DNA from 3 places in the Chryseobacterium sp. X308 genome. Region 1 is predicted to be linked to each of the others. Evidence: riboswitches for the same ligand, from Rfam matches in the RefSeq annotation. Region 1 holds a riboswitch; each other region holds the start of a gene.
The links. A riboswitch is a leader RNA that binds a small molecule or an ion and turns the genes downstream of it on or off. The one in region 1 is predicted to bind cobalamin.
Positions count from the first base shown of each region.

Region 1 (8,262 bases):
TGGAATAGAAGTAATACGTTTGGCCGTTTTGGCATCCAGCACTTCAATTTTATTGGAAACATTGACTACGATATAAAGTTTGCTTCCGTAAACTTTGATATCATTTCCCACATCTCCCAACTCTTTTACGACATTGGGATTGATTTCTGCGTAGATATTCCGGTAATAGGTTCCTTTGGTGTAATCAAAAAAATCAAGGGTACATTTATTGCTTCCCATGTTTCCTTCATTCAGCATGTAAAAGCCTTTTATTGCTGTGTTTTCTGAAGGAAGTCCTTCCACCACTTCCTGACGGACAATAATTTCATCTGTACGGCATGAGGTAAGAAAAGCTAATACCAGAAATAAAAAATAAAAGTTTAGTTTTCTCATAGGGTAAAGTTTAGAATAAGTTTAAAATTTCTTCCGGGCATCGGATAATTGAGGACCACATCATAGTACTGATTGAAAATATTATTTATCTCAAGGCTTATTTTAAACTGATGATTCGCCCAGTTGAATTTTTTCTGAACAGACAAATCGTGCGTATACCAGGGCTGCACATAATTGTATTGAATGTTATCCTGGTTCACGTCATATCTTTCTCCTACGTACATTGCACTGTAATTGAAACTCCAGTCTTTATAATCTGCCATCAGACTGAACGATCCGCTATTCCATGGGGTATAAGGAATCTGATTGCGGTAAAAAGTATCTTCAGGATCACTCATATCTCTTGCACTTTGATAAGTGTAGGAAAGCAACGGTCTAAGAGTAACTTTTCCCAATTGAAGTTCTGTCTGCACATTCACATCTGCACCAATGATTTCAACCAATCCAAGGTTCATCATCAGCCATCGGAACATGCTTCCGTTCGGAGCTGCCACAATTTTATCCTGTACTTTGTTGTAGTAACCGTCTACTTTAGCATAAAATGTTTTAAAGAGACGGTTGTTATAATTCTTCTGATAGGTAAATCCTACATCATATTGATTGGTGAATTCCGGTTTCAGATAGGTATTTCCGATATTGGTATAATACAAATCATTGAAGGTCGGAAGTCTGAAAATTCTTTTATAGAAAGCTCTTAGAGTAAGCTCCGGAATTTTTTCCGGCTGATAGCTCATAAACACCGCAGGTGTCCACTCTCTGGCATCTCCCGGTCTTTTATTTTTTCTTACTTCTTCAAATGTAAAGGTTCCTAAAAGGCTTCCCAAAATTTTGAATCTGTTCCACTGATACGTTGTTGCCAATGCTACCAATGTAGTATATCTTGTAGGATAAGAAAAATTATCCAGATTGGCATCCAGATTATTATACTGAAAATCACCGCTCAGGCTGACATCCCAATTGGGTGTAATTGAATAAATATTGGAAGAGGAAAGATAAAGTTCCCTTTGGATGTAGGTATTATCGGTATAAATAATAGACTGCGAACGAACCGTATCCATAAAATGGGTATAATCGTAGGCAAATTTTGCTTTCAGCTGCGTTTCAAATTTCGGGAACAGTTTTTTTCTCAGATTAGCCTGTACAAAATAATTTTCATCTGAAAGTCTCGCTCCTCTTCCTCCGAAACGTCCATTCACAATAGGTGCCGGCATTCCGCGGTTTGAAATATAACCGTAGCCACGGATATTCCAGCTTCCGTTATTTAAAGTTCCGTTGAAAGAAGTTTCAAAACGTTTTGCCCGAATATCTGAATCCTGTCTTTTGGCAATGGTATCATAGGCTTGCTGTCCATCAGGATATTTCTTAGCATATCTAAATCTGTAAATTCCGTCACTCTGCATAAATTCGCCACTGAAACTGGCAGAAACCCTGTCTGAAATTTTCTGCTCCAGCCGGAATGACGGATTGAAGAGGTCTATGGAAGCACTTTTGGCTCTTATCACAAGATTGGTTTTTCTTGTTCCTTTAAACACAGGAGTTTTAGGCTGTAAATAAATAGATCCTGAAGAACCGAAATCTTTTGCAGGTTGAAAAATTTCACTTTTCTGTCCGTTGTATAATGAAATTTCTTCCAGATCATCCAGAGAATACCTTCCCAGATCCACAAGGCCGTTTTGGGCATTTCCTAATTGAATTCCATCATAAAAAACCCCTACATGCTGGCTTCCCATACTTCGGATATTGATGGTTTTCAAACCACCCAATCCGCCGTAATCTTTAATCTGCACACCCGAAAAATACCGCAGCGCATCTGCTACAGAATGACTGTTTAATCTTTCCAGCTGCTCTCCCTGCAGGGTTTGTGCAGGAATAATTTCTTTAAAATTCTTTTTATAAAGATTGATCCCTTTAATGGTCTCTTCCTGAAGACTGTCTTTTTTCTTAGTTTGGGAAAGCACAAGTTGAGATGTTAACACTAATATTGTGAAAACAACTTTATGAATTGCAGAAGTAGTTAGTTTTGGCGTCATTAGCTCATTTAGGATAATGAAGACGCTAATGGGTATAAGAATACAACGACAAAGCACAGCTGTTACTGCACAGAATCATTGATGTCCTAAGCTTTATTCCACGAAAGCGTCAAACGATTATTGTCTGGCAGGTCTTCTGACTTACTCCATTTTTGAAATCCTTCCCATTAAAAAACAGTGGATATATTCTTCAAAAACTTGGTGTGGAGCTTACAGCAGCGGGTCTGTCCCGGATTTTCACCGGATTCCCTTTTAAGAGCTTTTTACGGCTCACCAAATTCCGGCAAAGATAAATAATTATTCCTAATCCCCAACTAAAATCATGATTTATAAACAATTAAAGCTCCCGAAGGAGCTTTAACATGATTTCAACAAGGGTTTCTTTTTAAATTCCAATATTCAGAAAAATACTAAATCTTGATTGAGCTTCAATATCTCCTCCCGCCAGGCGCGTGTACATGGGAAGCATGACTTCACTTCCCAGGCTCAGCTTTTTATAAGAGGCTTCAAAACCTAATTTTCCGTACAAAGCACTTCCTGCAGTGTTCGGCAATGCTTCATCAAATTGTTTATTCTGAGCATAAACTTCTCCCTGCACTCCAGTTTTTACAGAAAAAATGGATTTTTCATTTCCAGCAACCTGATAAAAACCTGTTGCTGCATAGTTCCATTGGTTTCCAAAACGGTAATTTTTCTTATTCTCTGTTTTGACCGTATAGTCTGTATTGACCAATACGGCTACTTTATTTTTCTGAAACTTATAATTCAAAGCGGCCTGATAGTCCCAGCTGCCAGTTCCCAGCTGAAAGCTTGGGTTGACACCGGATGCTCCTTTTTCATCAAACTTCCCGAGTGGAATTTTCACGCCCAAACCTCCGCTCAGATGATGGAAATTATCTTTAGAGCTCATCAGCTGGTAAATTCCCATCAGGTTTAAATCTCCTATTCCATTGATTCTGATATCTCCCTGCATGGTTTTCTTTTCATGAAAATGGAATGGCAGACTCGCATAAACACTCAGTTTTTTAGTCAGAGGAATTTTCCCCCAAAGTTGCAGCGTATTGAAATACTGATCCTGGGTAAGGTCTTTTACAAACAAGTTCTCTTTAGCTTTGTAATGCTGCGCAAAATACTTAATTCCGACAAACTGTGGATTCAACAATGACTCAAAGCCGGAAGATCCGTTTCCTGCTGCACAGCCGCAAGCATCACAGTCATCATCAAAATTGAATCTGCTGAAAGTTTCCGGAGCAATATAAGCACTGTCTCTGATGATCTTTGCCTGATACTGACTAAACAGGATCAAACTTACTATCACTATAATCTTCTTCATGTTTCTATAAATTATTCTGCAAATTTTGGATTGGATATAAAACTTTTATCCGATAATGTTTTCAGGAATGCAATGATCGATTGTTTTTCCTGACTGTTCATGGCAATTCCTACATGACCGTTCTGTTTCAGGCGGGGATCAAGATTGGGATTATCTTCCACCTGATCTGAATAGAAATTGAGTACTGCTTCCAAAGTGTAAAACCTTCCGTCATGCATATAAGGCGCAGTATATTCAACATTTCTCAGACTTGGAACCCGGAATTTCATCCAGTCAACCTGATTAAGAGTAACCCTGTAACGTCCGGCATCTTTGAACTCTGTATTGTAATAGAGTCCTGTATTTCTGAAACTCTCATCGGTAAATAATTCGCCGCTGTGGCAAGAAGCACATTTCTGATTAAATAGTGCCATTCCCTTGGCTTCTGTGGAAGTCAGCTGCTCTTTTCCCTGTTTGAATCTGTCATATTTAGAATCTGCAGAGATTAAAGAAGCCATAAACTGCGACAATGCTTTCAGAATTCTTTCTCCGGTAATGGTTTCGTCTCCATAAGCTTCTCTGAATAGTTTTTTATATTTCTGATCATCTTTTATTTTCGAAATAGCTTCCGGTATAGAACTGTCCATTTCATTCACGTCAGTAATCGGGCTGATCGGCTGCTCATTCAGATTGTGAATCACTCCGTCCCACATATATCTTTTCAAAAAAGCCATATTCTGGATGGGCGGTGCATTCCTGATTCCGATTCTGTCGTCTACCCCGTGGCTTACCGTATGACCATGATGGGTAAAGGCATTTTCCTGGATATGACAGAAACCGCATGAAATGGTATTATTCCTTGAAAGTCTACCTTCATAGAATAATTTTCGTCCCAGCTCCACTCCATTTTTGGTCACCGGATTGATGGATTTGTCAAAAGTCATTTCCGGAAAATAAGAAGGAAACTGCAGGTTGTAGGCTTCGTCCTTTTCCAATGGCTGCATCACCTCATCAGAACATGAAATGAAGCTTAAGACCAATACAAGAAGAACGAGTATCGTTTTAAAAAAATTAATCATTGTGAACATGGTCTACTTTAAACATTTTTGTAAGATTATTGGTAACGTCTACCAGGTGCTGGTTGGACCCCATAAGCATATCATTGGATGTGGTAAGAGTCAGTGCCTTATCTCCGCTCAGAAATTGGTTCAGGTCTGCAAGAATGTGAACAGAAGGACGGATTTGTCCTGTTACTCTGGCTGTTGTTGGAAGATTCAATGTAATTTCGCGATAAAGATCCGGTGTATTGTTGGCAGCAGTATTTCCCATATTTCCTGTGTGATTCATGAATTCTTTAGAAGGAGAATCTGTACCGTATTTCCCTTCCAGTTTTGCAAATACATAACCGGCCGCCCATGACCAGGACATTCCCTTCTGCTTGGCTTTTGTCCAGAATTCAGCCTGCCCGTCCTGTCCCAGCAAATACGCTTTCTGGCTGACACCCAATCCAAATCTTATTTTTTTATAATTATTTTTCGGGATACCATCCAGATTAAGATAAACAATTCCGGCTACAGCATCTGCCTGATCTACGATAAAAGCTCCTTTGTCAGGATTATTTTCGTTGTATTTAAATTCGTTTCCGTTTTCGTCTATCAATGCGATATTACTGATGACGTATTTCAAAGCAGAAAAGTTATGTTTCTGTCCGTTAGCAGAAGTCTGAACCGTCTGATTTAGAACGATATCTCCCACATTGTTAAATCCATTTTCAAATTTGATCTGAAGTTTTCCAGGCGTAGTATCCTGTGGGTTCTCATCATCCCTGCTGCTTCCGCAGGCTGTAAAAGAGAATACAGTAAAGGCAATAAAGAATAGTGATAAAAATTGAGAAATTTTCATTGTTGATTTTTTAAGTTGAATTATAATTTTTGAATGCAAAAACATTCTTTTTTTACTCAAAAGGCACAAAAGTTTTACACTTAAGTTGATCAAGTGATAAATTTTATGCACAATAAGAACACTTAGCTTTTAATTTATCTAAGCTTTTGTGACTTTTGTGGTTAAATAGTGATCGTTCAACTTAAAAAACCGGTGGTTTGAAAATATGGGTAAGAAACAGAAAAGAATAGGCTGTTTCGTAGGTAAAATTGAAATTGAAAAGCGAAATTTTTCCAGTAGTGTTGATCTCTGTAGTCTCCGGCAGAATATAGGTATCAAGAATTTTCTGCCCAGAGTTTTTGAGTTTCTGAAAAGGTGAAGATTCTGAATCATTGGCTTTAGCGAGTTCTTTACTCAGGTAACATTTTCCGTTACAGTGAACCTCCGGCCTGGTTTTATTGATACAGAGAACTTTAACGATATAATCATAATTTACAGCATACTCTACCACGGGCACTAAAGGTCTTAGCACCATATAGAAGGTAAAAAGTATGCTGTACAATATTTTCATCAGATTATTTCCTGCTTATCGCTTCATCATATCTTCTGCTGATCTCTTTCCAGTTCGTAACATTCCAGATAGCGGTAAGATAATCTGCTCTTTTATTCTGATATTTTAAATAATAAGCATGCTCCCATACATCAATGCCGAAGATTGGAGTTCCTTTTTCTTCTACAACATCCATCAAAGGATTGTCCTGATTAGGAGTAGAGGAAACAAACAGTTTCCCATCTTTCCCTACAGAAAGCCAGGCCCATCCTGAACCAAAACGGTCTGCACCTGCCTTAGACATTTTTTCTTTAAAAGCATCCATACTTCCGAAAGTTTCATTGATGGCTTTTGCTAATTTTGCTGAAGGCTGTGTATTTTTCTGAGGAGTAAGAACCGTCCAGAACAGTTCGTGGTTGTAGTGCCCTCCTGCGTTATTTCTTACAGCAGCAGGCAATTTTGAAACATTGGAAAGAATCTGAAACAAAGTTTCTTTTTCCTGTGGAGTTCCAGCAATGGCTTTATTCAAGTTAGCAGCATATGCTGCACCGTGTTTTGAATAATGAATTTCCATCGTTTGGGCATCAATATTTCCTTCTAAAGCATTATAAGCATACGGCAAAGGTGTCTGCTTAAACTGGGCCAGTGCAAACTGAGCCGCAAAAACTGCACTTAAAGCAGCTATTTTCATAATCTTCATAACTTTTTTGTTTATGGTTGAACAATGTTTTCTTGTTAAGCGGGAGGATGGGTGATGGAAGCTGGAAGTAATTAATTTTATAGCCTAACTTTTTCAACTTCTATTTCCTTTTACAGCCATCTCAAAAAACTGCTAGAGTTTCATCGTCTGGAATAACTTCCAGCTTCAGACATCCGGCTTCCCTCCTTCCCTATTTCAATAATTTCTTAATATCCTCAATCAGAATTTCTCTGTCCGGGTGATATTTTCCCGTCAGCATGGGTGTTTTTCCTTCCGGATCTTCATAATTCAGTCCTGAATAATACAGAATGGGCATGTTCTCTTTGTTGTATCTGCAGCGGATATTTCCCTCCTGATCTACCAATGCAATCATTCCGCTGTGGTTCAGGCTTTCTCCTTCATCTTCTTTGTCACCTACGTAGATATTAAACTGATCAGCGAGATTTCCAATATAGGTACGATCTCCGGTCAGGAAATGCCAGTTGGGAGATTTTGCACCAATTCTTTGGGCATGTTCTTTCAAAGCTTCAGGCGTGTCATTTTCCGGATCAATACTGATGGAAATAATGCCGAAGCTGGGATCATTAATCTGGTTTTGGATGGCCTTCATATTGGTATTCATCACCGGGCATATCGTAGGACATTTGCTGAAGAAAAATTCTACGAGATATACCTTTCCCAGCATATCTTTATTGGTAACTTTTTTACTGTTCTGATCTGTAAGTTCAAAATCCGGAACTTTCATGACAGTATAAAGATTCTTTTTAAAATATCCCATTCCTACCCCGATTCCCAGAAAAAGCAATGCAAATACCGCAATGGGTATGATCACTTTACTTTTATTTGCGGTCTTTTTATTTTTGGGCATATTTCTCAGGATTTTTTTTGAATTCATCTTTGCAGTACACACTGCAAAAACCGTACGTTTTATTTTTATATACCGCAGTATCTTTAAGAGATCCGGCAGTTTTCATGTGGCAGATAGGGTCTTCTTCATTCACTACCTGTATATTTTCTATTTTCTTTCCGGAGGTGTCCATGTGGCTTGCATGCTTTACCTTAGGCGTTTCTTTCGCACACGACACCAATGATATCGACAGCACAGCAGCCGAAATAATGAGAGATTTCATTGTAATGTTAAATTGAAATTAATACTATTAAATAAAGTTATGACATTATGCATAAACCGGAAAAGCACAACATTTTTTAAGAATAACTGATGCATCCTTTATACTTACAACAGTTAATTTTAACTGCAGAATGTTCCTTTAACGGCTTATTAATGAAGATTTTGAAAACCTTCAATTATTAAACTAAAAGTATAGTTTACATACAATTATGCCAATGGAGGATGGAAAATCCTTGAAAAGTATTCTGAAGAATGAGAATTAAAGTAGCTTGAATCCGGAACTTTAGT
Region 1 is NZ_JAJFZH010000001.1:144,170-152,431, forward strand. Features, by position in the region: gene LIV57_RS00745 (YncE family protein) at 1-372, opposite strand, end outside; gene LIV57_RS00750 (TonB-dependent receptor plug domain-containing protein) at 369-2,402, opposite strand; cobalamin riboswitch at 2,511-2,695, opposite strand; gene LIV57_RS00755 (transporter) at 2,788-3,735, opposite strand; gene LIV57_RS00760 (cytochrome-c peroxidase) at 3,747-4,793, opposite strand; gene LIV57_RS00765 (MbnP family protein) at 4,786-5,616, opposite strand; gene LIV57_RS00770 (hypothetical protein) at 5,798-6,166, opposite strand; gene LIV57_RS00775 (superoxide dismutase) at 6,171-6,845, opposite strand; gene LIV57_RS00780 (SCO family protein) at 7,036-7,713, opposite strand; gene LIV57_RS00785 (YHS domain-containing protein) at 7,700-7,975, opposite strand; gene LIV57_RS00790 (hypothetical protein) at 8,182-8,262, opposite strand, start outside.

Region 2 (8,262 bases), on a different contig from region 1:
CCGATAAGGTTCGGCTGATCTTTTAAAGAAATTCCCAGATAGATGGTTTGGTTATTTTTAGTTTTTTCTTTAATCGTCAGAATAAACTGGAGCGCATCGTAGTTATTTTCAGGAGATTTCCTTATAACGAACCGATTGATCACCTCATTGCTTCGGATTCGCAAAATATCATCAACATGACTTTCGTTGATATCTCTCAGTAATAATCTTTGGGTTTCCAGTTTCATATTTCAAATTTAATAAAAGAATATCATTGGTTTATTTTTTAGTGTTAAAACTTTAAATCCCGGTTAATTTATTCTGTAAATCTCTCAGATATACGTAATAATCAAAATTCTCACTAAATTTGCACTGTGTATATAGATAAAGAAGATTTAGACGAATTAGAGTTTCCGCAATTGCTCGCGGAAATCTCCCCATTTGCGTATTCTCCGAAAACAAGAGAAAAAATTCTTCAACTTCGTCCGATGGAAATTGACGAGGCGGAACTTTCATTAAAAAAAACCTCAGAATATCTGTCGAGTTTTGAAAGTTCAAATGCGATTCCGTTTGATGAGTATGAAGATATTGAAAGTGAGCTGAAATTGATGCTGATCGAGAACTACCGTCTGGAAAATGCTGCTTTCATCAAAATAAAAACCATCACGGAACAGATCGGAAGACTTCAGAAATTCTTCCCAACCATGCCGGAAACGTTTCCTACTTTATTGGAAGAAGTTTCTGTACTGGAATTCAGAAAAGAGATCATTGAGAAGGTGGATAAGGTTTTTAACCGTTTTGGTGAAGTAAAAAACGAAGCTTCCCCAGCTCTGAAAGGGATAAGAACCGAAATTCAGCTTGCTAAAAAAGCAATCCAGGAAAATTTCAACCGCGCTCTTACCACGTACGGACAGAGTGACTTTCTGGATGATATCCGGGAAACGATTATTGACGACCAGAGGGTTCTGGCAGTAAAGTCAGGATTCAAAAAAAGGGTTGCCGGAAGAACATTAGGAATTTCCAAAACAGGTTCCATCACATATATTCAGCCGGACAGTGTTGTAAAGCACTATTTCAAACTTCGTGAGAATGAAGAGGAAGAGAAAAAAGAAATTGATAAAGTTCTCCGTAAGCTTACAGCAGAACTGGCAGAATTTCAGCCTCAGCTGTGGAGATATCAGGTGTATATTTTTGACCTTGATCTTACGAGAGCTAAAGCGAAATTTGGTGAACTGATTAACGGAGTTCTTCCAAAAATCAATCATCATAAAACGTTGAGATTAAAAGATGCTTATCATCCTCTTTTATGGTTAAGAAACAAAGTCGAGAACAAAACCATTCACCCTCAGACACTTACCTTAACAGAACATAACAGGATCATCTGTATTTCCGGTCCGAATGCCGGTGGAAAGTCAATTACCCTGAAAACGGTAGGATTATTACAGCTGATGATTCAGAGTGGTATTCTGGTTCCGGTTCATCCAAAATCTGAAATGTTTTTCTTTGAGAAAATTATGACGGATATTGGTGATAACCAATCTATTGAAAACCACTTATCAACCTATTCATCGAGGTTGAAGAAAATGTCAGGAATCATCCGTGAAGCAGACGCCAATACGCTATTGCTTATTGATGAGTTCGGTACAGGTTCTGATCCGGAGCTTGGAGGTGCGCTGGCAGAAAGTTTCATGGAGTTTTTCTATGATAAAAAGAGTTTTGCCATTATCACAACGCACTATACCAATATTAAACTGGTGATAGAACAGCTTCCCAACGCCCAGAATGCAGCCATGCTTTTCAATGAAGAAACACTGGAGCCGATGTATAAGCTTGAAGTGGGGCAGGCAGGAAGTTCATTTACTTTTGAAGTTGCAGAAAAGAATAAAATTCCAAGATTTATCATCCATTCGGCCAAGAAAAAGGTAGAGCATGATATTGTGAATCTTGATAAGACGATTGTAAAACTGCAGCAGGAAAAATTTGAGGTTGAGAAACTGAAATCCGATCTTGCCGAAAGAAAAGAATCCGTAGAAGATAAACGTGATAACCTTCAGAAACTGAATGACCAGCTTCAGCAGAAACTTTTCAATTTCCAGAAACTGTATGAAGAGGAACACCGCAAACTTCAGTTCGGAAATAAGATTGAAGCATTCATCGACAGCTATACCAAAGGAAAATCCAGAAAGGATGTGGTAAAAGATTTTGTAAAGCTTCTTGAACAGGAAAAATTCCGAAAACTGGGGACAGACAAGGATGAATCCAAGCGCCTTCAGGTTGTTAAGAGAAAAATCACTCAACAGCTGAAAAAAGAAGAAGTGATTGAAAAAATTGCTGAAACCAATGAAAAACTTGAGGAAAAGCGTAAAACCGATCGTGCCGTATGGATGAAAATCGGACAACGTGTCCGTATTACAGGAAGTACCAGTGTAGGAACCATTGAGAAAATTTCCAGAAACAAAGTGATTGTCAATTACGGAACTTTCAAGACAACCATTGATGCAGATGAACTTGAAAGAATTTAATAAATAAGAAATTAAATTAGCGCAAATACAAAGAGAGAGCACCCAAAGGTACTCTCTCTTTTTTATTTTTACTTCTTAATGAATTTTAATCGGGTTACCTTTTCTTTATCTTTCAGCTGGATAAAATAAACTCCTTTTGATAAATGGTTAAGGTTTACATGGTGATTTGAAACTTTTCCTTCGTCAATTTTCTGTCCTGCTATATTATAAATTTCATAATCGGCAGCTTCTGAAATTCCGGAGATATTTAAAATATCAGATGTGGGATTAGGATAAATTTCAGTTTTTACAGACCTTCCTGATTCTTCCAATCCAAGGGTGAGATTGATTAAATCTACTCCATAATCTTCAACTTCCCCATAGGTAAATGTACTGCAGGCATCTAAAGGTATTGTTTGACTGGAAATAACCCTCATGGTAACGCCACATAGTGTCACTGCTGCCAGACTTGGAATCGTAAACACAGATACAGCCGGAGCAGCCTGAGTAACATTATTGGCCACCATCACTCTTTCGTTGGATTCAAAAATTCCGTTGGCATTAAGATCAATCCACGCCGTTACTGTTGTTGTCCCGGGTGTCCCCATCCACGTATTGGTTACTGAAAGCTTATTTCCTGTACTTCCTATAAAAAACTTAACTCTACGACTCAGATCACTTCTGTAATCAGTATAATTGGAAGGTCCGGAGTCACTTACCATTGGTGTGTTAACTCCTGTAGAATTTACAGTCACATTGGAAATATGCATCATCGTGGTATCTGTAGAAGCACTTGCACAATAATTAATGGTAGTCGTAAAAAATATAGGATTAGACCATAATCCCTGTGTCGTACACACTTTCACAACCTGTACTTCATACGTTGTACAAGGTTGCAAACCTGTAATTGTGAAAGAATTTTGTCCTGAGGCAACATCAGCTGCCATCCATGTAGTAGTTCCCGGTATTCTGTATCTGATCCTGTTATTGGGTGTATTGGGATCTGCAGTCCAGGTAACTGTTCCCGTTGTAAGCGTTATATTCGACATCTGAAGCCCTGTTGGAGCATTGGTATCACAATACAATAAAGATTGGGATTCTTCATCTATTTTGTGAGTTGCCTGAAAGCTGGATATTCCCAACATAAAAGAGAATACAAAAAGTAGTTTTTTGGTCATGTTTATTAGTTTTAAAATTTTCTTGAAAAATAGGGTGTTTTTTCGAATATAGCTCATACTTTCTCCATATAGCATTGTATTTTTTAATATTTTTGACAATAAAGTGTAAAACACACAGAAACTCTATGCTTTAATATATGTTCAAAAGTATTTCTACTCTCTGGATTTTTTATAAAAAAATAATAATTCCCACCTTGATATTTTCTTTATTAGCTTCTTGTTTATCCTCTTTCAATATTGAGAACTTTGGATTGAGTTTTCTTTTAATATCTCCTGTCCTTCATTATTTTATATATGAACTCAGGTTTAAAAACGAATATTACTTTTATGCCAATTTAGGGTTTTCCAGAAGTTTCCTTTGGGGATTCACAGTATCTGTCTGTGTGATTATCAAAATAATAACAGGAATTTTATGAGTAAGCTTCATATTGACAGCATAACCAAGTCTTTTAAAGATAATAATATCCTGCGGGATATTTATTTAGGATGTGAAACCGGAAAGATTATTGGAATTCTGGGCAGAAATGGTGCCGGAAAATCAACATTATTAAAAATTATTTTTGGAACTGTCAGTAGTGATACCCAGTTTATAAGATACAATGACAAAGTTCTGAAAAGCATTTCCGATAGAAAAAACAGAATTGCTTACCTGCCACAGGATATTTTCTTACCGAAGTACAATACCATTAAAACCTTAATTCCTCTTTTTTGCAATAAGAAAAATACAGATCTATTATTGACTTCAGATCTGATCCGTCCTTTTTTGTCAGAAAAACCTAAAAATCTTTCCCGAGGTGAACAGAGAGTCATTGAAGCTTTAATGACAATTTATTCTGAAGCTGATTTTGTTTTACTGGACGAACCTTTCCATAGCCTTTCTCCGAAAATTTCTGCAGCATTGAAAGCTGCAATCATTGAACAGTCTGCGTATAAGGGATTCATTATTTCTGATCATAATTATCAGGAAGTTCTTGATATTTCACACCAAATATTTCTTCTGCGTGAAGGCTATCTGAAACAAATACAAGATTTAAAAGAACTGCAACGGTATAATTATCTTCCGAAAAGCATTTAATTTATATATTTGAGGGATCAAAAAAATTTCATGATGACTTTCATAAACAAAGCATTCTATTTATCTGCTTTCAGTATCTTATCTGTTGTCTTTGTAAAAGGACAGACTAAAGTTCCTTTTGGAGTGGTAAAAGCTGAGGAAGGATATGCCAACGTACGCGTACATAAAGACGACTACCGAAAAATTGTAGATAAGATCCGTATGCGCAAAGGTGATGTATTTGTTTATGTAAAGCCGGCTCCGGGAGAAACGGAATGGATCTGGATCAAATATCCCGAAAAACAGGATGACGACAAACCTTTTGTGCGTTATGAAACTCTGGATAAAGAAGGAATGGTGAATAAAGGACGTATTGCCTATGTGGACCAGCTTCCCGCCTATACTCCATCCAAATCTAAAAACGGAAGATCTTTGATTTTTACCGACAATTCCGATCCTAAAATCCCTACTGCCCAAAGAAGCAAAGTAGTGATTGATATTTACCCTTCCAATGCAGGTTACCGTAAAAAGGAAAAAGATGCAGATGGAAAAATTCTTACGATTGATAAAGTAAAACCATGGGGAATTGGTAATGACCTTCCTGAAGGAATGACCGAAATCAAATCCATCAGAGTGCAGCAGCCCGGAAGAGGCTCTGTTTTTGTAAGGGAAGCCATCAAAAACATGTTCCAGCCTACCATGGATTTTGAGAACATCGGGGTAACTTCTCTCGACAATGATAATATTTTCCTTTATATGATCAATGGTTCAGGGGAAAACAGATATACAACACTCTGGACAATTAAGAAGGGAAGAGTAATCAGTCAGATTATTTATCATAATCCGGAATAAATTCATTATTTTTGCATTCGAAAAGTTTTTACGCTTATTCATCACAGAAATTGGTTCTGCATCACTGCAGATTAAAAGGGAACCGTGTGAAAATCACGGACTGTCGCGCAACTGTAAAGTAACTGAAGTCTTTATCAAAGATCCACTGTGCGAGGCATGGGAAGGAGATAAATGATGTTACAAGTCAGGAGACCTGCCTTTTTCTTAAACATGTAACTTTCGCGATTTGAAGTTGTATTGATCTGATGGATTGTTTCAGGAATTCTATAAGTTCCTGTCATTATTCTGTTGTTTTAGTATCCTTTCATTTCGCTTTAATTAATAATGATATATGACTACAGAAGAAAGAATTGAAGCATCCGAAACCAGAATCTTTAAAGCGGTTTTCCCAAACACAACCAATCATTACGATACCCTTTTTGGAGGTACTGCCATGCAGCTGATGGACGAAGTAGCTTTTATCACCGCAACCCGTTTTGCCAGAAAAAGAGTGGTAACCGTGAGCAGTGATAAGATCGATTTCAAAAAACCTATTCCTGCCGGAACTATTGTGGAACTGATCGGGAAAGTTTCCTACGTGGGAAAAACCAGTATGAAGGTTAATGTTGAAATTTACACTGAACAGATGTACTCCTATGAAAGAGAAAAAGCTATTGTAGGTGATTTTACTTTTGTAGCCATCGACGAATTCAAGAAACCAATCCAGATACTATAAATTATAAAGCTTCGGGCGGCCTTTGGCCGCCCGAAGCTTTAAATATTTTCATTGACATTATTTCAATACCTTTTCTGTTTCCAGACTTCTGTTCAATAAAAGTTCAAAAGCCTCTCCCATTTCGTCTGATGCTCTGCTGATTGCATTTTCAAGCATATTCCGGATCTGTCTTTCCGTCACTCCGGCTTCTGTCCAGCTCTTTCCTGTAGTATGGGAATTTAAAATAAACGGCATAATTCTATCGATTCCACAGGCAAAAATAGCATCCGGTGTTTTCTCTTCCTCAAACTCCAGCCACAGGTTAAAAAATTCTGTACGTAAAGGCTCATCCAGAATTCCAAAGATCTTTTGGGCTGAAGCTTTCTCTCTTTCAAACTTTCCGACCATAGCTTTTTCATCAAAAATAAAAGTGTCTCCGGCTTCTATTTCCACAAGATCATGAATGGAAAGCATTCTTATCACTCTTAGCAAATCAATATCAGCTCGGTTTTTAGCATATGGATAAAGGATCTGGGCAAGAATAATGATCTGCCAGGAATGTTCAGCCGTATTCTCTCTTCGGGAATCGTCTGCATTATAATTTCTTCGTTGTACATTTTTAAGCGCATCTACTGCCAGAATAAAATCTATCTCTTTCTGAATTTTCATCTTACTTTTTATTTCTGTTATATTGATCTGACGGATATACCTTTGTTCTGGTAATCCATTTATTATTGATCTTTTCTTTCGTTATGACCTTTACCTGATCCTCATTGGTCATATCCTCCTCTTTTTCCAGCACTCTCTCCAGCCCTTTGTTCGGAATAACGGCATATTCTGTTGTAAAAATCCTGCAACAACCGGACTTACCGTAGGAAATAAGACGCTTTCGTTTGGCGTCTGTTTCAAAAAAATCAAAACCGTTTGAGCCCAGATCTGTAAGTTCTTCACTTTTTACAAATGCCATTCTTGTAGTATTGAATACATAAACATCATAAGAAGCCGAACTGTAATTTCCCATATTTCCGTTTCTTATCGCTACATCTTCGGTGCCGTCAAAATTAAAATCATCTACAATTACACTACGCTGATCCTTTGAAAGCGGAATCAATTTCCCGCGAACCAGTTTTTGGCCTTGTTCCGCATATACAACAAGATCATCAGAAACAAAAGTCTGTACTTTGCTGTTTTTATGGTCAAACAGTTCCACCGTTCCTTTTCCTCCACATCGGTCATCGTAACAGTTTTCTGTCTGAATGACTGCATCATAGTTCTTTGATACATTTTTAATTTCAAACTGATACTGCCCGAAACAGAGCGGTCCCAAAAGAAATACTGATAAGTGCCTGTACTTATTTAAAATATTCATGGTAATAGGAATGATTTGGATGTTTTTTTATTTCTAACAAAAATACGAATCATAATACCGATCTCAAAATCCACGTTCTCATTATCTGCCAGAATTTCCCTTTCCATAAAACAGTATTCACAGATAAGAAGCTTTCTCCCGCTATCCGCTCATACTCCTCGCGCCTGCCTAAAGCCGTGGCTGCTGTGGGGTAACCGCTGCTATCGGGGCTATGATATGAGTAATCAGTAATGGGTAATGAGTAATAATTAATAAAAGTTCATTTTTTTCTCTTCATTTCTCTCAATCTCATTAAAAAAATTTAAACTTTTCAGCCATTTTCAACCAAAATTCATTTTACTTAAAAATCATGATAAAAATTATTCATCTGATTATCAGTATTTTAAATTATTTATTTTAAAAGTTTCACTACTTTGTATTGCATAATACCATTTTATTTACATATCTTTGTAATGTAAAATTGGAATAGGCTCAGCTAGCTAGGGGCATTTTTCTAAAAATATAACTAATTAACAAAACTTATCAAAGATGAATACCGAAAATACCAAAGCGCAAATGCGAAAAGGAATTCTGGAATTCTGTATTCTAAGTCTCATCAATAACCGCGAAATGTATGTTTCTGATCTTATTGATGA
Region 2 is NZ_JAJFZH010000011.1:4,475-12,736, forward strand. Features, by position in the region: gene LIV57_RS13075 (GNAT family N-acetyltransferase) at 1-227, opposite strand, end outside; gene LIV57_RS13080 (endonuclease MutS2) at 354-2,501, shown strand; gene LIV57_RS13085 (GEVED domain-containing protein) at 2,570-3,658, opposite strand; gene LIV57_RS13090 (ATP-binding cassette domain-containing protein) at 4,071-4,733, shown strand; gene LIV57_RS13095 (hypothetical protein) at 4,764-5,564, shown strand; cobalamin riboswitch at 5,599-5,780, shown strand; gene LIV57_RS13100 (acyl-CoA thioesterase) at 5,896-6,279, shown strand; gene LIV57_RS13105 (HD domain-containing protein) at 6,337-6,927, opposite strand; gene LIV57_RS13110 (XAC2610-related protein) at 6,929-7,627, opposite strand; gene LIV57_RS13115 (PadR family transcriptional regulator) at 8,156-8,262, shown strand, end outside.
Region 2: linked by a shared signal. The riboswitch ahead of LIV57_RS13100 (acyl-CoA thioesterase) and the one ahead of LIV57_RS00750 (TonB-dependent receptor plug domain-containing protein) in region 1 are both predicted to bind cobalamin.

Region 3 (8,262 bases), on a different contig from region 1:
CCTAGATGATGTGCTGTTACAACAAATTTGTGATTTGAGAATTAAATATCTACAAATCAGATTTTCAGAACTGGAATTAAACGATATAATAAAAGTAATTAGAAAATTAAGCTTGCTTAATGATTCAAGTATTAATGAACTTTCACTTGTTGCAAATTATGACTTACAATTGGTTACATTTATCAAAGAGAATCAGTATAGCATTTCTAATAAATTCCTCCATTTTATATTGCATTCATCCAATGAACAGGGTTCTCAAACTTTAGAACATGTTCAACTAAGTATCATTAAAAATAGAATTAATATCCCTCTAAGTTGTGGATTGGTTGATTTAAAAAATATTAATTTTAATCGTAACTTTTATCTTGAAGCCAAACAGTACAACAGCTGTCTTAACAAAAAAATATCAATTGATGTAAATGGGAACATTAAAAATTGCCCCTCCATGCCTCAAAGTTTTGGAAACATTAAGGATACAACATTAGAAAATTCTTTAAATCATCCTGAATTTAAAAAATATTGGAACTTAACCAAAGATAACATTGAAGTCTGCAAAGATTGTGAATTTCGGTACATTTGCACTGATTGCAGAGCTTACACCGAACAAACAAGTTTTAACAAAGAAGGACTTGATACTTCCAAACCCTTAAAATGTGGCTACAATCCTTATACTGGTGAATGGGAAGAATGGAGTACAAACCCTCTGAAACAAAAAGCAATTGAGTCTTACGGAATGCAGGTTTTTCTCAAAAAATAAAAATTACCATTATTGTTCTGCAAATTAAACATTCAACAATATTAAATGCTATTGCTGATAAATAAAAACCCTGCAACTCATATGAATTACAGGGCTTATTTTTGAGAATACAGTCTTTTAACTTAAAATATCACATGGCGCAACACAGATCACCCATGGACATCTTTTGATTCCCGGAGGTGGGCAGCATGCTTCAGAGCAGCTTGTCGCTCCGCCATTAATATTCCTCAACTGGTCTCTTGAAATTTTTTTTAAATTTTTCATAGTCAAGTAATTGCATTAAACCTAAAACTAAGGCTGGTTTCCACCACCACATCCGTCGTAAGGCATGCACTGCCACTTACCATCGATTAAGCATAGCTGACCGCCTCTGCAGTCAATTCCTCCCTTAATTGTTTTCAATTCTTTTCTTTCGATTTTCTTTAAATTTTTCATAATAAATTGTACGTTTAGTTCAATTCGAAATTAATAAAATTTTATCAACTATGGTAGAATTATTGTAAAGTTTTTATTTTTTAGTTGCTTAATCGTAGAATGATTGAAGTTTATTTTATGTAATGAAGTAAAATGTTTTTTGGGGATAAGTTTAAACCAATCCTTAAACTATTCCTCCCATTTCCATAAAATCTTGTCCTGTGACAAGTCCGTTTTCCGATCGGGTTGGTACCTTTGACTTAAAATTAATCCACCAAATCTGATAATATTATGAAAAGTTTATTCAAATTCTCTGCAGTATTGCTCTTTATTATTATCCTTGCCACCTCTCCGGTATATGGACAAAAAATAAAACCTTCTGAAAGCGGTTATGCGCCTGCCAACGGAATCAAAGTGTACTATGAAGTTTATGGTAAAGGAAAGCCTGTTGTGCTGTTACATGGCGCTTTCATGACGATTGATTTGAACTGGGGTGAATTGATCCCGGAATTGTCCAAAAACAGAAAAGTAATAGCCATCGAATTACAGGGACACGGACACACGCCTTTTTCAGAAAGGAAATTATCACATGCTATTTTAGCCAGTGATGTTACAAAGGTAATGGACTATCTGAAAATTGACAAAGCAGATGTGGCAGGCTACAGCTTTGGAGGTGAAGTGGCCTATAAGCTGGCTATTCAAAGTCCGGAAAGACTGAACAAACTGGTTATCATTTCATCAACCTATAAAACTAACGGGTGGCTGCCCGAAGTAAATAAAGCTCTTGAAGGAATGAAACCTGAACTCTTTACAAACAGCCCTATGCATACTGCCTATAATGCTGTAGCACCTGATAAAACAAAATGGAAACCATTTCTGGAGCAGATGATGGCTTCTGCCGGGCAGCCTTTTGACCTGGGTGATGATAATATCTCTAAAATTCCTGTGCCTGTCTTAATCATAGCTGGTGATAATGACGGATTGGATAAAACAGAACTTTCAAAAACCTATAAATTATTGGGAGGTGATGTTTTTGCAGATATGGGCGAATTACCAAAATCCCAGCTGGCTATCGCTCCGGGACAAACTCATGTGAGCCTGATGATGCAGACGGCAATGATTCTGAATTATCTTAATGGTTTTTTGAAATAATAGAATGCCATCAAAGAATTGAAATCTGTTTATAAAGTTCAAAATCTATACTATGAATACAAAATTTGAGGCAGGAATTAATATCGCTATCAAAATTCCCAAAAATAAATATGAAAAAACAGTTGCCTTCTACAGAGAAATTCTAAAATTAGAAGTGGAGGAAAGGTCCATTAATAATCCTACTGTTTCCAGGACTCACGAAGTAAAATTCGGGAATAATATTATTTGGCTGGATTGTGTTGATAACTATACCCATTCTGAAACATGGCTGCAGCTTACCGTTCCCGATGTAGAAGCTGCTACACAATATCTGCTGTCAAACGGTGTGGAAACCTGTGACGAAATAGAAGAGCTTCCTGAAAATATGCACTGGATTACCGATCCTGCCGGTATCGTGTTCAATTTACAGGAAAGAAAATAGCCAAAAACAGAAATACAATGTAAAAAATTGCTTAAAAGGGGGCTTTAACCAAAATTTTAATACCTTTAGCCATCAAATCATTACAATTTAAAATATTTTTATGCAGACGAGACCATTTCATTTCATTGTCACCATCTTTTTTCTGGTATTAAGTGCAACTGCATTTTCACAGAAAACAGCCGCGTTAGGTTCTTTACTGGACAAAAACTCAGAATTCATATTCCCACAGACTCCGGATAAAATTTCAAAAGCATTGAACGTAAAAACTGGTTTTTATGAAGATGCCAACGAAGAAAAATATGCAAAATGGCCCATGAAAACAGGATTGGAGCTTTATTGCAGCCTGGGAAAAGACAATAGTATCAATGAGATGTTTTTTGTGACTTCAGACAATAAACCTGTCATCGTGGAAGGACTTCCTTTTGGTCTTGTTCTGAATAAAAGTACATTACAGGACAGTAAAACGAAGTTCGGTAAGTACAATGCCAAAATACAAAAATCGGGAGCAGACAGTGAATTTCCTGGAGGTTCAAAACTGGTTTTTAAAAAAGGGAAACATTATACAACATTGCTTTTCGACAGTAAGAACCTGTTAAAATCAATAGGTTTAACAACAGAACTAATGGATCCCGCAGCCAATTGAGTACTGAAAAAATTATATAATTATAGTATCCGTCATTATTGACGGATTTTTTTATCCTCAGACGGCGTTAACTTTAAAAGAAAATCTATATCGTCAGTCCATGGTTATTTTTTACCTCAGCCATCACAAACGTACTGTGCGTGCTGCCGATAGAATCTACGGATCCCAGCTTGTTAAATACAAAATCCTGATAATGCTTCATATCCCGAACCTGAACTTTCAGAAGGAAATCAAAATCTCCGGAAATATTATAGCATTCGGCAACTTCTTCAATTTCTAAAATTTCTTTTACAAAATCATACCCCACGGACCGGTCGTGAATTTTAAGTTTGATCTGGCAGAACACCGTAAATCCGCGGTTCAGTTTTTCAGCATCAAGAACTGCTGCATATCTTTTAACAAAACCTTCCTGTTCAAGCCTTTTTACCCTTTCAAAAACCGGTGAAGTAGAAAGGTTCACTTCTTTAGCAAGTTCTTTAACGGTGAGTTTGGCGTTGTTCTGAAGCAGCCTGAGCAGCTGTACATCCTTATCATCGAGTTGTTCCACAGAATATTATTCTTTTAAATGATTAAAACAGTCAAATATAAAGAATTATATGCTTTTATTTTTACTTTATGAAGTTTAATTTGCTTAATTATTTGTTTTCAATTGTGGTTTTATTCTGTATTACTAATTTTACACAAAATTAAAAACTTTTACTGACAACCTTTGTTAAAGGTAAAAGTACAGTTCTTTACAGATACTTCATCAAACAGGAAAGGTTTTACTTAACGTAGATTAATAGGGAATCGTGTGCAAATCACGAGCTGTCGCGCAACTGTAAGTAACCCACCAAAAGTTTCTGTCCTTGCAGATCCACTGCCAAAAGCGGGAAGGATGACAGAAACTGTTACAAGTCAGGAGACCTGCCTTTACTGAATTGACAATGCTTTCGCGGGCTGAAGCTTTGGGTCATACAGATGGTATATCAAATTTTGTATTTTCTTCTGAAGGGAAATACACTGTCTGCTATGTCACTATTTTCCTGAAACTTTTTCCGCAAAACATAACGAAGCATTTTAAAGGACTTCCCAATAAGTTTAATTAAAAAGTTTAAAAAAATGCAAACTCACATTCTTGGCTATCCGCGTATTGGTAGCAAAAGAGAACTCAAAAAAGCCTGCGAGCAGTACTGGTCAGGTAAAATCCTTTTGGAAGAACTTCTGAACACCGGAAGAACTCTCTGCAGTCAAAACTGGAATATCCAGAAAGAAGCAGGAATAGATCTTATCCCATGTAATGATTTTTCATATTATGATCAGGTATTGGATATGAGTCTTGTCGTAGGTGCCATTCCAACACGGTACCATGAAGTGGTGCTTAAAAAAAACAATACTGAATTGGACCTTTATTTTGCCATGGCAAGAGGCTATCAGAAAGACGGATTGGATATCACTGCCATGGAAATGACCAAGTGGTTCGATACCAACTATCACTACATCGTTCCGGAATTTTATAAAAATCAACAGTTTAAGCTCAGTTCAGATAAGATTTTCAATGAATTTGCAGGAGCAAAACAAGCTGGAATCAATGCGAAACCGGTGATTATCGGGCTGGTTTCTTATCTGTTATTAGGAAAAGAAAAAGAAGAAGGATTTGATAAACTGGATCTGGCCGGAAGTCTTCTTCCTGTTTATATAGAGATTTTAGCCAAACTTCAGGAACAGGGTGCAGAATGGATTCAGTTTGATGAACCTTTCCTGGCATTGGATTTAACAGAGAAAGCCAAAGAAACTTACCGTTATGTGTATGCCGAAATCAGAAAACGTTTCCCGAAACTGAAATTTATTGTGGCTTCCTATTTTGACGGGTTAAAAGACAATACTTCACTTGCCGTTTCACTTCCTGTCAATACATTGCATGTTGATCTGGTTAGAAATCCTGAACAGCTGGATGGTATTCTGAATAGCATTCCTGAAGGTGTAAGCCTTTCGTTAGGACTGGTTGACGGTAGAAATATCTGGAAAAATGATTACGAAAAGTCGCTGTCTTTTATTAGTAAAGCTGTTGAAAAATTAGGATCTGAAAGGATTTTCATTGCACCATCATGTTCATTGCTTCATTCACCTTGTGACCTGGATTTTGAAACCAGTCTTAACCCGGAAATTAAAAACTGGCTGGCTTTTGCCAAACAAAAAGTGGCAGAAGTTGTAACGCTTAAAGAACTGGCTTCCGGAACGGAAAATGAACAGATTTTTGAAGCATTTGAAGAAAATAAAAAAGCAATTGAGAGTAGAAGAACTTCTTCTCTTATCCATAATGATCAGGTAAAACAAAGAGCCAGTGCTGTTACTGAAAAAGATGCTCAGAGAATAAACACCTTCAAAATCCGTAAAAAAGAGCAACAGGAAGTATTGCAGCTTCCTTTGTTCCCAACCACTACGATCGGATCATTCCCGCAAACCGCAGAAGTGAGAAGCTGGAGAGCAAAATTTAAAAAAGGAGAACTGACAGCAGAACAATATGATACCTTACTGAAAGAGGAAACGCAAAGAACAATCCGCTGGCAGGAAGACATCGGAATTGATGTATTGGTTCACGGAGAATTTGAGCGAAATGACATGGTGGAATATTTCGGAGAACAGCTGGAAGGATTTGTATTCACTAAAAACGGTTGGGTACAAAGCTACGGAAGCCGTTGTGTGAAACCTCCTGTGATCTTCGGTGATGTTTCCCGTCCAACACCGATGACGGTGTACTGGTCTCAATATGCCCAATCTCAGACTGAAAAATGGGTAAAAGGAATGTTAACAGGTCCGGTTACCATTTTACAGTGGTCTTTTGTACGTGATGATCAGCCTCGTTCAGAAACGTGTAAGCAGATTGCCTTAGCTATTCGTGACGAGGTTGTGGACCTGGAAAAAGCAGGAATCAGAATTATTCAGATTGATGAGCCTGCCATCAGAGAAGGTCTTCCATTAAGAAAAGCAGATTGGCAGAACTATTTGAAATGGGCCGTAGAAGCTTTCAGAATTTCAGCAAGCGGAGTAGAAGATGCTACCCAGATCCATACACATATGTGCTATTCCGAATTCAATGATATTATTGAAAATATTGCCGATATGGATGCCGATGTGATTACGATAGAATGTTCCCGTTCTCAGATGGAGCTGCTGAATGCTTTTGCAGATTTCAAATATCCAAATGAAATTGGTCCGGGAGTATATGATATCCATTCTCCAAGAGTACCATCGAAAGAAGAAATGACTGAACTGCTGAGAAAGGCTCAGAATGTCATTCCTGCTAATCAGCTTTGGGTAAATCCTGATTGCGGACTGAAGACAAGACACTGGGAAGAAACCGAAAAAGCTTTAATTGCAATGGTGGCTGCTGCCAAAGAAGCTTCAGTAGAATATGCACTTTAGAAAACTTTTACAATAATTAGATTCAATAATTCAGATCGTGTTATGATTTTCATGGCACGATCTGTTATTTTTAAACTATTAAAATTTTTGAAGAATAAAGTAGTTGAAAATCGTTCTGATAGGATCTTAATGGTTCAAAATCTAAGTTATTTTGCCTGTAAAGCACTTGGCGGATAGCCGAATTGTTTTTTAAAGGCAAATGAGAAATGGGATAAATTTTCAAATCCAAGATCTAAATAAATATCAGAAACGGACTTTCCTTTTTGGCTTAGCAGAAAATGGGCTTCCTTTAATCTTCGAAGCTGAAGCCATTGTCTTGGCGGAATTCCGAATATCTTTTGAAAATCCCTTTTAAATGCAGACAGACTTCTCCCCGTTAAATAAGCAAAACGTTCTACATTGACATTGAAGTGAAAGTTTTTATTCATAAAAGCTTCAATATCTATTTTATAAGGCTCGGAAAAATCAAACAAAATATCCTTAAGACCGGGATCGTAATTCAACAGTAAGAGGAGAGCTTCTTTTTGTTTAAGTCTCAGTATTTCTTCAGAAGCAGGAAGATCTTCATACGCTAATAATGAGTACATAAAAGAATGTAATGCCTTTTGCTCCGGTTTTATATAGGCCTGGACATTGTCCTTTTTTTCTGCCTGATATCCATATTCTCGGCTGAAATCATGAAGCATGGCATCGTCAAAATAGATGGATATGGTTCTGATTTCCCCGTTTTTGGGTGGATATTTTGCAAATTTTAATAAATGGTTTTTTCTGGCAGAATAGAGTTCTCCTTCTTTAAATATCGTTTTTGTGATGCCGTCATTAAGTTCCATTTCCCCGGAAAGTACCAGGCCGAGGCTGTGAATTCGTGCAAATTGTTCTCCTTCCCTGAATTCTGAAAAATGACAGGAATAATTGATGGGAAAAGGAATATTATTTTCGCTCATAGCTCAGAAAGTTGTTTCTTGATCAATTCTTATTCAAACTTACAAAACTTTTCAGGATCATAGAATCTCCACAGCAAAGTAATCCTGAGAATATTTTGCTGTGAAGAAGATCCTACTAGGCCAGAATCGTTTTGGGTTCCAGGTAAGCTTCCAGTCCGAATACACCATATTCACGCCCGATACCGCTTTGTTTGAAACCTCCGAAAGGTGCATAAGGATCGTGGGCAAACCCATTAATGCAGATTCTTCCGGCATCAATCTGTGCAGCTACACGTTCCGCATGTTCATGATTATCAGAACTGATATAAGCAGCAAGACCATAAGTGGTGTCATTGGCAATGGCAATTGCTTCTTCCTCATCAGCATAAGGAATAATAGACAATACAGGTCCGAAAATTTCCTCTTGCGCAATACGCATATCATTACGGACATTGGTAAAGATGGTCGCTTTTACAAAATTACCGCTTTCAAGACCTTCCGGTTTTCCTTCACCACCTGCAAGCAGAACGGCTCCTTCTTCCTGTCC
Region 3 is NZ_JAJFZH010000002.1:136,696-144,957, reverse strand. Features, by position in the region: gene gwsS (grasp-with-spasm system SPASM domain peptide maturase) at 1-757, shown strand, start outside; gene LIV57_RS03705 (bacteriocin-like protein) at 875-1,021, opposite strand; gene LIV57_RS22960 (bacteriocin-like protein) at 1,049-1,192, opposite strand; gene LIV57_RS03700 (alpha/beta fold hydrolase) at 1,463-2,323, shown strand; gene LIV57_RS03695 (VOC family protein) at 2,376-2,744, shown strand; gene LIV57_RS03690 (hypothetical protein) at 2,845-3,387, shown strand; gene LIV57_RS03685 (Lrp/AsnC family transcriptional regulator) at 3,473-3,934, opposite strand; cobalamin riboswitch at 4,130-4,316, shown strand; gene metE (5-methyltetrahydropteroyltriglutamate--homocysteine S-methyltransferase) at 4,489-6,792, shown strand; gene LIV57_RS03675 (helix-turn-helix domain-containing protein) at 6,939-7,736, opposite strand; gene LIV57_RS03670 (aldehyde dehydrogenase family protein) at 7,852-8,262, opposite strand, start outside.
Region 3: linked by a shared signal. The riboswitch ahead of metE (5-methyltetrahydropteroyltriglutamate--homocysteine S-methyltransferase) and the one ahead of LIV57_RS00750 (TonB-dependent receptor plug domain-containing protein) in region 1 are both predicted to bind cobalamin.